One region of the Salinivibrio sp. PR5 genome, then DNA from elsewhere that is predicted to be linked to it. Evidence: predicted binding sites of a transcription regulator. Region 1 holds the regulator's gene; each other region holds the start of a gene.
What was found. Region 1 encodes PurR, which represses purine synthesis genes. Its sites were predicted from a motif close to TNANGNAAACGTTTNCNTNA; they were not measured.

Region 1 (3,368 bases):
GGTTGTGAGGAATTAATTTTCTAAATGTTGTAATAATTCTTGGCGACGTTGAGGGGGAACCACAGACCAATGCTTGCCAGTAATCGCACCTTCTAGTGACCACAGTAACTCCAAGCTTAGCTCTTTTTCATGCGCAGAAAGAAGGGCTTTGTAGGCATTGACGGCACCTTGCTGCTGTAAACGTTCAGGTGTGTCAATACCGGCTTTTTTCAGCATACGCTCGGTCGCAAGCCGTAAATTAGGCAAGTCTTTTAAACGAGATGGCGTGGCTTGTTTTTTCAAAGTACGATCGCGTGTCGCGACATCCAGCGCTTCTTTGGCTTCAGTGAGCAGTTTATCTTGGTCATCCCACCAGTATTCAGGAATCGCAAAATATTTCGTCACAACGGGAAAGCCCCGCTTTTTATACACGTAGGGTGATAAGCCTTGTTTTTTTAATAGTGCTTCGTTTTCTTTTCCAGCACGTAAATGGAGAGTGTTGTTAACGACAAGTGCGAACATGGTGTCTTCACAAAAGATACCAAACCCACCAAACATTGAACGGGACTTTATACTGCCAAATTTGGCAAATAACTTCATTGCGTTCTTTAAAGCTGGTTTATCCATTTGATTAAAATCTCGATGAATTACTAATGCCTAAAAAAGACGTCATAATGTAACAAGGCAAGATCGCAGAATTGTCAACGAGCCATCAAATTTGTCAGCTTTGATATGTTGGCAACCCCGCTACCGTTGATATTTTGACATCATGTCAAATTACCGTTAGGCCGGAGGCTTTGCGTCCCATGCTTTCGCCATGGTTTGCCTTGTTCAATCGCTATTAAGCATATAATAATTAGACACCGATGTCGTCCTCTCCCATTACGCAAAGTGTGATCTTGGTTCAGGGTGGGTGTAATTGATGAGCTAGAGTAAAAGCACTACTAGACGAGTGGTCGCGTAAAAAAGCACCGCCAAGGCATTGACGGTGCTCTTCATAAAAATTTCATTAAAACATTAAGATAGTGTTTTAACTGACTGTCGACTCACTAGTGCAGGTTGCATTTCGAACACTTGCTGTTGAGTCTCGTTGTTGGCAATTCGCGCGAGCAAGAGCTTGACGGCCGTTTTGCCTAGACGGCGTTTGGGCTGGTGAATAGTTGTCAATGGTGGCGAGAAATACTCGGTGAGATCAATATTATCGTAACCAATCACCGATATATCATCTGGCACTTTCAAGCCGTGCTCGTTAAATGTACTAATGGCCGCTAATGCCATAATGTCATTAAAACAAAACACAGCGGTCGGGCGGTCTGACATTGTCGCTAATTGCTTCGCGGCAATTTGCGCTTGATCGGCTTCAAAATCTGCCTCAATCAACCAATTTTCATTTACTGGAATGTTGGCTTCTTTCAACGCGCGGAAATAACCGTTTAAACGATGCTTACAGGTATTTTTATCCATTTGGCCAGAAATGCAGCCAATCCTAGTATGACCATTATCAATAAAGTGTTTGGTAGCAAGGTAACCGCCCAATTCAGCGTTATCTTCTATACGGTCTGTATCGATATGATGACTGCCCCAATCCATCACGACCATAGGCAGATCGCGTTTTTTTTCTAATAACAGCATCAAATCTTCGTTGAGGTCAGAGCACACCACAATGAGTCCGTCGACGCGTTTTTCAGACAACATACGCAGGTAGTCGCGTTGCTTTTCAAGGTTACCCTCGGTATTGCAGAGAATCAGCGTGTAGCCTTGCTTATAGCAATAGTCTTCCACACCGTGAACCAGTTCGGCGAAAAAGGGGTTGGTGGATTTAGTCACCAACATACCCAGTGTACGTGTTGTATTACACTTCAAGCTTCGCGCCACAGCACTTGGGGCGTAGTTCAATTCTTCAACCGCTTGCCATACTTTCTCAGTCGTCTTCTCCGCGACAAAGCGGGTTTTGTTTATCACGTGCGACACCGTCGTGGTCGATACACCGGCGAGACGCGCGACATCTTTAATCGTTGCCATCTTGATTCTTCTTTGTAGTAATGCGTAGGGATCGTTACTCGCGACCTTACAGAAAAACGCCGCTGTTTCTCAGCGGCGATGTCTTTCACAATCCCGGCACATCAGACGGTTGCGAAGGTAACGAATCCGATTTCATCCATTCTCATAGCTAATCGGTTGCGCTCTCAGTTTACTTAGGTTGGCGCACACTCGCAATTGGTCTGATCAGCGAAAACGGACCAACAGGCGGTTTTGTGAGCCAGCTATGATGTATTTGTCAATTAAGACACGATCAGTGGGCAGTTATGCTCTGGGTGCGTCAATACGGTCAGAGGGTATTGGTAGATATCTGCCACTCTATCACTACTAAAACACTGCCACGGATCGCCGGATAGGACGATTCGACCTGCTTTCAGAAAATGCAGTTGATCGGCGTATTGCGCCGCCAAATTCAGGTCGTGCAACACTACGAGTACTGTCATTCCTTGGTCAGCGAGTGCTCGACAGCGCTTTAGGGTGTAATGTTGATGGGTAATATCTAAGGCCGAAGTGGGTTCATCCAGCATCAGAATCGCTTGATCCGGTGCGGTTTGTGCCAGCTGTAATGACACGCGCGCCATGTGTACGCGTTGTTTTTCACCGCCAGACAAAATCGGATACGGTCGATGAGCAAGATGGCTAATATCCCATGCCGTTAGTTGCTCGTTGGCAAGGGCCGCGATCTTTTCTCGGTTTGCCTTTAGTGGTGTCGCCCCCATCTCGACCACTTCTTGTGCGGAGAATGCAAACGTGAGCCCGCTATGTTGGGGAAGGAAGGCAACTCGTCGGGCAAATTCTTCGCCTTGCCACTGGCTTTTTGGCTGTTGCCAAAACTGCACACTGCCATGTTGATGTTTGTCGCTAATCAATTGCTTTAACAGTGTACTTTTCCCCGCACCATTCGGCCCGAGTAAAACGTGTAACTGGCCGGCAGTAAAGGCGAGATCAATCTCGCTTAGCAGTTGACGGCCGTTAAGCGCATAGCTGAGCTTGGAGATTTGAAGGGCAGAATCTGTCATTCGTGAACCACTGCTTTTCGTTGTTGAATAAGAAGCCATAGAAAGAAAGGAGCCCCCATTAGGGCGGTAATAATGCCAACCGGCAATTCGGCGGGTGCGACAATGACACGGGCAACAATGTCGGCCAAGGTCAGTAACAGGGCACCAAGAATGGCTGATAAGGGCACCAGTGTGCGATGATCCGGGCCGGCAATTAAACGTCCAATGTGTGGGATCACTAGACCCACAAAGCCGATAAGACCGGCAGCACTTACCGCAATGCCCATTCCCGCCGCGGTCACAACAATGAGTAGGCGTTTTAAATGGTGTACATCAATGCCCAAATACGCC
Region 2 (3,368 bases), on a different contig from region 1:
TCCATCGGCATGTCGATAGGGGTATTGTCGAAGTGGCTGTCTTCAAGCGACAGATGACGCGCATCGGTGGCCTCACCAATCACCGCGTACGGCGCCCGTTCACGCTCGCATAAGGCTTCGAAAAGCGCCATATTTTCCGGTTTAACCGCCAAGACATAACGCTCTTGTGACTCGTTACACCAAATGGCGAGCGGACTCATTCCCGGCTCATCATTCGGAATGTCACGCAAGTTAAAGCGTCCACCGCGGCCGCCATCATCGACTAGCTCTGGCATCGCATTGGACAGGCCACCTGCGCCCACATCGTGGATAAAGGCAATCGGATTATCGTCGCCAAGCTGCCAGCAACGATCGATCACCTCTTGGCAGCGACGCTCCATTTCTGGATTCTCACGCTGTACCGAGGCAAAGTCTAAGTCTTCCGCCGACTGGCCTGATGCCATCGACGATGCCGCCCCGCCGCCAAGGCCGATGTTCATCGCCGGGCCACCTAACACAATCAGTTTGGCGCCCACATCTATCTCGCCTTTTTGCACATGGCCGTCGCGGATGTTACCCATTCCACCGGCGATCATGATGGGTTTGTGATAGCCACGCACTTCCTCACCGGCATGCGAGGTCACCAATTGCTCATAGGTGCGGAAATAACCCAGCAAGTTAGGGCGACCAAATTCGTTGTTAAACGCCGCGCCGCCTAGCGGGCCTTCCAGCATAATATCGAGCGCAGTAGCAATGCGCTCAGGCTTGCCATAATCTCGCTCCCACGGCTGAATAAAGCCCGGAATTTTGAGGTTAGAGACGGAAAAACCGACCAATCCTGCCTTAGGTTTGCCCCCAACACCGGTCGCCCCCTCATCACGAATCTCACCGCCAGAGCCTGTTGCCGCGCCTGGCCACGGTGAAATCGCGGTGGGATGGTTATGGGTTTCCACCTTCATCAAAATATGAGCCGGCTCATGATGATATTGATAAGTGTGGCTCTCTGGAGTGGGGAAAAAGCGTCCAACGTTTGAGCCCGTCATCACGGCTGCGTTGTCTTTATACGCCGACAGCACGTTATCTGGGGTTTGCTCATAGGTATTTTTGATCATCTTAAACAGTGACTTAGGCTGTTTTTGACCATCAATAGTCCAGTCGGCGTTGAAAATTTTGTGTCGGCAATGCTCTGAGTTAGCTTGCGCAAACATCATCAGTTCGATGTCGTTTGGGTTACGCCCCAGCTGGGTGAAATTCTCGACCAGATAGTCAATTTCGTCTTCTGCCAGTGCCAACCCTAAGGCTTGGTTCGCCTCAACTAAGGCGGCTCGGCCACCAGAGAGAATGTCTACGCTATGCATCGGCGCAGGTTCCGCTTGCTCAAACAGCACCGCGGCGGCCTCAAGCTCATCGAACACAGCTTCCATCATCCGATCGTGCAACAATCCGATTAAGGTTGCGTGTTGCTCACTGGTCAAAGGCGCAGATAACTGAATATAGTACGCTGTACCACGCTCCAAGCGCTTCACCGCGTCCAAGCCGCAGTTATGGGCAATATCGGTTGCCTTGGATGACCACGGCGACAAGGTACCGGGACGAGGCGTAACGAGAAACAACGTCCCTTCAGGCGCATGCGGCGGTAAAGTGGGCCCGTAAGTCAGCAACTTTTCGAGCTTTTCGCGACTCGCGCTATCCAAGGGGTGATGCAAATCAGCGAAGTGAATAAACTCAGCATACAGCGCCGTGACTGGCAACTGATGCGCTTGACAGCTAGCCAGCAGTTTATTGACACGAAACTCAGACAGTGCGGGGGAACCACGCAAAATATCCATGTGCGTACGTCTCTCGTTAGCAGTTAGTGAAAGGGGTATACCCAAATTAACACGCGTTGACATGTAAACTTGGGTATCACCACTCACACTGGCAGCCTTTGCTGTCCGCAGGTTCACGCCCATTTTTTGCTGGCCTTTTAAGCAAGCGGCGGCCATTATAGGGGAAAATCTTCGCGGGCAACACACCTGACGCAACCGTTTGCGCAAAAAATTTCCCCTCTATCGGTCGGACGCCTATTCACGTAGAATGGAGGGTCCATTGATCACGGCCTGTGTCTTCACGCCGGCCCGCAACAAGAGCAACAGCCTTTGAGACAGCGTCGATTTACTCTGCCATCTTGGATTGCCTGCGTGGCCCTTGTGCTGCTAACCCTGCCTTTGGCGGGCTGTGATTGGCATTTTGATGATCGGACGACCCTCGAAAAAATCCGCGATCGCGGTGTGCTACGAGTGGGCACACTCAACAACCAGCTTTCTTATTACATCGGTCCCAATGGCCCAACCGGCCTAGATTATGATCTAGCCAAGCGCTTTGCCGACAAGCTGGGCGTGAAATTGGAAATGACGCCCACCTATACGCTTTCTGGCCTCTTTCCAGCGCTAGAACGTGGCGATGTCGATATTATTGCCGCGGGTCTGACCATCACACCGCAACGTCTTGACGCCTTTCGCCCCGGTCCTGCGTACTATTTTGTCAGCCAGCAAGTGGTGTATAAAAACGGCCACTGGCGACCGCGTGATGTCGACGATTTCAACCGAGATGATGCTGTGATGGCAGTGGTTGAAGGCTCCAGTCATGACTTAACACTGCAATCACTGAAAAAAGCCCATCCCGCACTGTCTTGGCAAGTCGTCCAAGATGCCGATGACGACGAACTCCTCAAACAAGTCGCGAATGGTGACATCGACTTTACTATTGCCGACTCCGTCGACATTGCGCTGATCCAACGCACACACCCTGATATCACGGTCGCGATGGAACTAAGCGAAGACGAGCCCGTAGCTTGGTTTATGAAAAAGCAAGGCGATAGCAGCGCTTACGCCTTAATGGTGGAATTTTTTGGTGATCTCGCCCAAAGCGGTGAACTGGCGATTTTAGAAGAGAAATATTTTGGTCACGTGGATCAGTTTGATTACGTCGATACCCGCGCCTTTTTGCGCGCGATTGAGAGCAAACTACCCAAGTGGGAGCCGCTATTTAAAAAGTACGCCAATGAATTTGACTGGCGTTTGCTCGCCGCCCTGTCTTATCAAGAATCACATTGGAACCCGCGCGCTATTTCACCGACTGGCGTGCGTGGCATGATGATGCTGACCTTACCGACTGCAAAATCTGTCGGCGTACGCAACCGCCTTGATCCCGAGCAAAGCATTAAAGGCGGCGCCCTTTATCTGCAACGGGTATTGGAACGCGTACCAGATAGCGTGAACCCGCATGAGCGTATTTGGTTCGCGCTTGCCTCGTACAATATCGGCTTTGGCCACATGATGGATGCACGCCGCCTCACGGAGGCACAAGGGGCCAATCCTAACTCATGGAGTGATGTGAAAAAGCGTCTG
Region 3 (3,368 bases), on a different contig from region 1:
GTTCACTCCCGAGCGTTCAGTTTATGACGCTCCTAGTGTAAACCATACTCACAGCAAGGCCATGATTTTCAGTCAATCGCGTCCCTAGAAACGAAAAAACGCCGCAACTGTGTGCGACGTTTTGTTGACAGCAGATTATCAATAACCTTGCTAGCTATTATTTGGCAATCGGATCCACATAGCTCACCGCCATATCCCATGGCTGCTCAATCCATGTGTCTTGCGCAATATCGACGATATAATCGTCAACAAGATGCTTACCCGCAGGTTTGGCGCTTACAGTCACAAAGCGTGCTTTGGGATAGAGTTGGCGTACCATTTCTGCGGTTCCGCCTGTATCAACCAAGTCGTCCACCACAATAAAGCCTTCACCATCCCCCGGTGCTTGTTTCACGACACGCATATCGCGCTGATGATCATGATCGTAGCTCGAGATACACACCGTATCGACATAGCGAATGCCTAGCTCACGGGCCAGAATGGCGGCAGGCACCAAGCCACCGCGACTCACAGCAATAATTCCCTGCCACTGGTCAGCGGGTAGCAGCCTCTCCGCCAATTGGCGTGTGTACATCTGCATGTTGTCCCAGGTGATGATGAACTTGTTACTCATGATGAAAACCTCGTGGCGTTTCTCGCCTTGTTATAACGTCAATGTGGGCGGCTGTTTTACACCAAGAAAACGAACTTGAGTAAGAACAATCCAGCCAAGATCCAGATACTGACAGGGACCTCACGCCCTTTGCCCGCAAAGGTTTTTACGGCACAAAACGCAATAAAGCCAAGGCCAATCCCGCTCGCAATCGAGTAAGTGAGCGGCATCAGCAAGCACACCACGACCACAGGTGCGGCTTCGGTCAAATCTCGCCAGTTAATCCCTACAAGACCTGACATCATCAAAATCGCAACATAAAAGAGAGCGCCAGCTGTTGCGTACGCTGGGACCATACCTGCGAGCGGCGCAAAAAATAGCGCAAGCAAGAATAAGATCCCTACAACGACAGCAGTGAGTCCTGTACGGCCACCCGCTGCTACCCCTGACACACTTTCAATATATGAGGTTGTATTCGACGTGCCTAAAAGCGCCCCGACCGATGTCGCGGTACTGTCTGCCAGTAATGCACGATTTAAACGCGGCAGTTTACCATCTTTGTCCAAAAGTTCCGCGCGCTGTGCCACACCCACTAAGGTTCCTGCGGTATCAAAGAGGTCAACAAACAAAAATGCGAACACAATAGACACCAGACCAACTTCAAGGGCTCCGGCAAAATCAAGCTGCATAAAGGTCGGCGCGAGGCTTGGTGGTGCAGACATCACGCCGTGGTAGGGGACATCCCCCGCGACAATACCAATCACGGTGACCACTAAAATCGCAATCATGACCGCCCCTTTTAGGCCACGATGCACCAAACCAATTGTGAGGAAAAAGCCGAGTGCTGCCATCGCTGGCGCAAATGCCGTCACATCACCCAGTGCGACCAGGGTTGCCGGGTGATCTACGACGATCCCCGCATTTTGCAGTGCGATGAGCGCTAAAAACAAACCGATACCCGCCGAGATACCGGTGCGCAGTGACATAGGAATCGAGTTGATAATCCACTCACGAATTTTCAACACACTGAGTAGAATAAAACACAAGCCCGAAATAAACACCGCAGCCAGCGCAACCTGCCACGAGTGGCCCATTTGCAGCACCACTGTGTAGGTGAAGAAAGCGTTCAGGCCCATACCCGGCGCTTGAGCGACCGGATAGTTGGCGACAATTCCCATCACAAAACAGCCGACGGCAGCAGCCAAACAGGTGGCAACAAATACGGCGCCCTTGTCCATTCCTGCTTCAGCCAAAATAGATGGGTTCACGAAAATGATGTAGGCCATGGTGAGGAAGGTGGTCACACCGGCAATAACTTCGGTGCGAAGATCCGTGCCATGATCGCTGAGTTTAAATAAACGCTCTAACATCGTTGGTATCCCGAATAAAAGGTGGCGCATCATAAGATGCAAAAGGAAAACGTTTGCGTGTCAAAAATTGGCGCAAATCTTACCGATCGATGAAGGAAATTTCCAGCACGAAACCGCATGAATTGATCGGAATGTCATGGCTCTCGTGATGGTTGCCAACAAGATTGTCTATCATGACTGGCTTATCAGGCACCTGACATACCATCCATAAAAAAAACGCCACAACTTTGTGTGGCGCCAGAACTAAAGCGTTTGCTTCTGGATCAGAAATGTCTCTGTAAGAGCGGGGGAATCGTAAAACTTACTTGCGGTACCCGAACGGCGCCGGATACGTGAATCCTTTGGTATATACTGACTGTTGGTTCCAGTAGTAGTTAGATACCATACCTTCCATCGTTTTTACCTCTCTCAAGTTTAAACCTAATGTTGTTCACATTTTGTCTCGGTTCCTTGGAGGCGAATACTCGGGTTCACTCCATGAACAATCGATAACCTGTGTTATCAGTGTCTAGATAATAACCCACACGTAATTATATTACAAGCAATAGAGTGACTAGAGTCACAAAAAGTTCATATTTGGTAGTTTTATTACGCCCTCAACGCCTAGATATCCGGCATGTACTCTGTTTTTCCTTCCCTTGATCCTGCGACTGTCACCACCTAGTCGACAGTGGTATGCTTGGTAAAGTCCATCTATTTCAGTAAGGCCTACTGTTTAAAAGGCCAACAATAAAATAAAATGGAGTCTACCGTGTCTGAGATCAGCCAATTATCACCCCAGCCTGTTTGGGCTTTTTTTGACCAGATTTGTGCTATTCCACATCCCTCTTACCACGAAGCACAATTGGCAGCATTCATTGTCGATTGGGCGAAAGGCCGAGGTTTAGAGGTTCGCCAAGATCCCACTGGCAATATTTTTATCCGCAAACCGGCGACGCCGGGAATGGAAAACCGCAAAGGTGTAGTACTACAAGCCCACCTTGATATGGTGCCGCAGAAAAACGAGCACACCGAGCACGACTTTACCACCGATCCGATTCGCCCTTATATCGATGGCGAGTGGGTCACGGCGGATGGCACGACATTAGGCGCCGATAACGGTATTGGGATGGCTTCCTGCCTTGCCGTCTTAGCGGCTGATGACATTGAACATGGTCCACTCGAAGTGTTGCTTACCACCAATGAAGAAGCTGGGATGGACGGTGCATTTGGCCTAGAAGCAGGCTGGCTTGAAGGAGAAGTGTTACTGAACACAGACTCCGAACAAGAAGGGGAAATCTACATGGGCTGTGCGGGCGGCGTCGATGCTAGCATGCACTTTCCGGTCGAGCGTCACCCCATCGGCGACAATTTTGCGCGTTTTACCGTCGGTATAAAAGGCCTAAAAGGCGGCCACTCTGGGGTGG
Region 4 (3,368 bases), on a different contig from region 1:
CGCCCTTGACGGCAGTCAGGCTAGACAAGTGGCTATGGGCCGCACGGTTCTACAAAACACGGTCAATCGCACGCAACATGATTGACGGCGGTAAGGTGCATTATAATGGCCAGCGCGCCAAACCTAGCAAAATGGTTGAAGTAGGTGCTGAGATCCGACTTCGGCAAGGACACGAAGAAAAAACCATTACTGTATTAGAATTATCAGAGCAGCGTCAGGGTGCGCCGATTGCGCAGACGCTGTATCAAGAAACCCAAGACAGTATCAAACAGCGTGAGCACAACACGGAAATGCGTCGCTTACACGCACACAATCCGCGCCCAGAAAGCCGGCCGGATAAGAAACAACGCCGAGATATTCGTAAGTTTAAACAAGGCATAGAGTAAGGCCGATCCCACTAACCAGGCCCTAAGCCGGAGAGAGATTGCATGTCAAACGATCAACTACACCGTTACCTATTTAAAGATGTGTCTGTGCGTGGTGAGCTGGTCAAGCTCGATGAAACCTATCAACGCATCTTGGAAAACCAAGACTACCCTGCGCCCGTCCAAGCGCTACTGGGGGAGATGCTTGTCGCCACCAGCTTACTCACTGCCACCTTAAAATTTGAAGGCTCGATTACCGTGCAACTACAAGGCGACGGTCCGGTATCACTGGCGGTGATCAATGGTGACCACCAGCAGCAACTGCGCGGTACCGCACGCCTGAAAGGCGACATCAAAGCCGATGCAACTCTACCTGAAATGCTCGGTAAGGGGCAGCTCATTATCACCATCGAACCAGTCGACGGCGAACGCTATCAAGGCATTGTGGGCTTAGACTCGGATCATCTGCAAGGCTGCCTTGAAGACTACTTTGCGCGTTCAGAGCAACTGGAAACGCGACTTTGGTTGCGCACCGGTGAGTTTGAAGGCAAACGCCACGCGGCTGGAATGATGCTGCAAGTGCTACCTGACGGCAAAGGGGACGATAACGACTTTGACCATTTGGCGAAGCTGACTGAAACCGTTAAAAATGATGAATTATTTGGCCTTGACGCAAAAGATGTCCTTTATCGTCTATATCACCAAGAAAGCGTCACCGTTTTCGATCCTCAGTCAGTATGCTTTAAATGCAGCTGCTCACGCGAGCGCAGCGCACAAGCGATCGCCGCGATTGAGCGCAGCGAAATCGATAAAATGATTGCAGAAATGGGCACAATTCGTTTGCACTGTGATTATTGCGGCAGTGATTATGCGTTTGACAGCGTCGATGTCGCAGCCATCTTTGAGCAGAATGCCGATTCATCGTCACAAATGCAGTGAAAAACGTGCTACATATTTAGTTGCATAAAACAAAGAAACCCAACTTAGTTCAAAAGCCAGCATCAAGCTGGCTTTTTTCTTGGTCTCCTCGGACACATCTCACATTTTTTTACGCATTAATTTTGTACAAACAATAAGAGCTCTGTGGGTAGCGCAAACGTTTAACTAAGCGTTACCATAGAGGGAGTCACGTCACCTGGTGGTCAGTACCCTACAATCAAAATAGCCCTAGTGTGCGTGCGGTAATTTTTTGCAGTAACTCCCTGAATGGCACTATTCAGGTTGCTAGCATAAAGACAGTTAACAACATCTTACCCCAAGGAGCACCTATGACTGTCCTGAACGTCGAATCCGAAGTCGCCGGCATCGATCTTTCCCGTCATGGTCTGGAAAATGTCAAAGAAGTCATTCGCAATCCCTCTTATGAACAGCTGTTCGAGGAAGAAACCAAACCTGGGCTGGAAGGCTACGAAAAAGGCGTGGTGACTGAGCTCGGCGCTGTGGCGGTGGATACCGGTATTTTTACTGGCCGTTCACCAAAAGATAAATACATTGTGCGTGATGACACCACCCGCGATACCGTGTGGTGGTCCGATCAAGGGAAAAACGATAACAAGCCGATTGATCACGCCGTTTGGAAAGATTTAAAAGCCTTAGTCACCCAGCAACTCTCTGGCAAACGTCTGTTTGTGATTGATGGCTACTGCGGTGCCAACCCTAACACGCGTTTACGGATCCGTGTGATCACCGAAGTGGCGTGGCAAGCGCACTTTGTGAAAAACATGTTTATCCGTCCTACCGATGAAGAGCTAAAACACTTTGAGCCCGACTTTGTGGTCATGAACGGAGCTAAATGCGTCAACAATAAATGGCGCGAGCAGGGTTTGAACTCAGAAAACTTCACGGTCTTCAACCTCACCGAGCGCATGCAGCTTATCGGCGGGACATGGTACGGCGGCGAGATGAAAAAAGGCATGTTTGCGATGATGAATTATTTCTTGCCTTTGCAAGACATCGCGTCCATGCACTGCTCGGCAAATATGGGCAAAGACGGCGACGTCGCGATTTTCTTCGGCTTATCTGGCACGGGTAAAACAACCCTCTCCACCGATCCGAAGCGTCAGCTGATTGGCGACGACGAACACGGCTGGGACGATCATGGTGTGTTTAACTTTGAAGGCGGCTGCTATGCAAAAACCATTAAGCTGTCCAAAGAAGCAGAGCCCGATATTTACAATGCCATTCGCCGCGATGCGCTGCTTGAAAACGTCACTGTACGCGGTGATGGCCGTATCGACTTTGACGATAACTCCAAAACCGAAAACACCCGAGTGTCTTACCCGATTTATCACATCGATAATATCGTTAAGCCCGTGTCGAAAGGCGGACATGCCAACAAGGTGATCTTCCTCTCCGCGGATGCGTTTGGTGTGCTACCGCCGGTGTCTAAACTGACGCCTGAGCAGACCAAGTATCACTTCCTGTCTGGCTTTACCGCGAAACTGGCCGGCACTGAGCGTGGTATTACCGAGCCGACACCGACTTTCTCAGCTGCTTTCGGGGCCGCATTCTTGACCTTGCACCCAACCAAGTATGCAGAAGTGCTGGTCAAACGCATGGAAGCGGCAGGTGCAGAAGCCTACCTAGTGAACACTGGTTGGAACGGCTCAGGCAAGCGTATTTCGATTAAAGATACCCGCGCCATTATTGACGCTATCTTAGACGGTTCGATTGAGAAAGCAGAAACGAAGACGATTCCTATCTTCAATCTCACCGTGCCCGTCTCACTCGACGAGGTCAACGATGGCATCCTTGACCCGCGTGACACCTATGTCGATCCACTCCAGTGGGAAAGCAAAGCGAAGGACCTTGCCCAACGCTTTATCGATAATTTCGACAAGTATACCGACACCCCAGAAGGGGCTGCTTTGGTTTCAGCCGGGCCTCAGCTCGACTAAATCATCCCACTTACGCCCCATAGCAATATGGGGCGTACTTTTTGCCTAGCAGTTGAATTTAGGCCACTTTTGCGCCAGTCTTAATCCATTCATCGTCACCGTTTCT

Region 2: a site for PurR is predicted at 1,996-2,015, ahead of purL (phosphoribosylformylglycinamidine synthase). Genes of this name have one in related genera too.
Region 3: a site for PurR is predicted at 2,004-2,023, ahead of BZG82_RS05965 (NCS2 family permease). Genes of this name have one in related genera too.
Region 4: a site for PurR is predicted at 1,454-1,473, ahead of pckA (phosphoenolpyruvate carboxykinase (ATP)). Genes of this name have one in related genera too.

Annotation. Positions count from the first base shown of each region.
Region 1 covers NZ_MUFK01000029.1:11,446-14,813, forward strand. Annotated here, with positions in the region: gene BZG82_RS11025 (TfoX/Sxy family DNA transformation protein) at 13-606, opposite strand; cyclic di-GMP riboswitch class I at 714-816, opposite strand; gene purR (HTH-type transcriptional repressor PurR) at 997-2,001, opposite strand; gene BZG82_RS11035 (heme ABC transporter ATP-binding protein) at 2,262-3,038, opposite strand; gene BZG82_RS11040 (FecCD family ABC transporter permease) at 3,035-3,368, opposite strand, start outside.
Region 2 covers NZ_MUFK01000036.1:25,921-29,288, forward strand. Annotated here, with positions in the region: gene purL (phosphoribosylformylglycinamidine synthase) at 1-1,808, opposite strand, end outside; gene mltF (membrane-bound lytic murein transglycosylase MltF) at 2,172-3,368, shown strand, end outside.
Region 3 covers NZ_MUFK01000010.1:34,704-38,071, forward strand. Annotated here, with positions in the region: gene gpt (xanthine phosphoribosyltransferase) at 158-613, opposite strand; gene BZG82_RS05965 (NCS2 family permease) at 670-1,962, opposite strand; gene BZG82_RS05970 (aminoacyl-histidine dipeptidase) at 2,702-3,368, shown strand, end outside.
Region 4 covers NZ_MUFK01000023.1:24,728-28,095, reverse strand. Annotated here, with positions in the region: gene hslR (ribosome-associated heat shock protein Hsp15) at 1-386, shown strand, start outside; gene hslO (Hsp33 family molecular chaperone HslO) at 429-1,304, shown strand; gene pckA (phosphoenolpyruvate carboxykinase (ATP)) at 1,634-3,262, shown strand.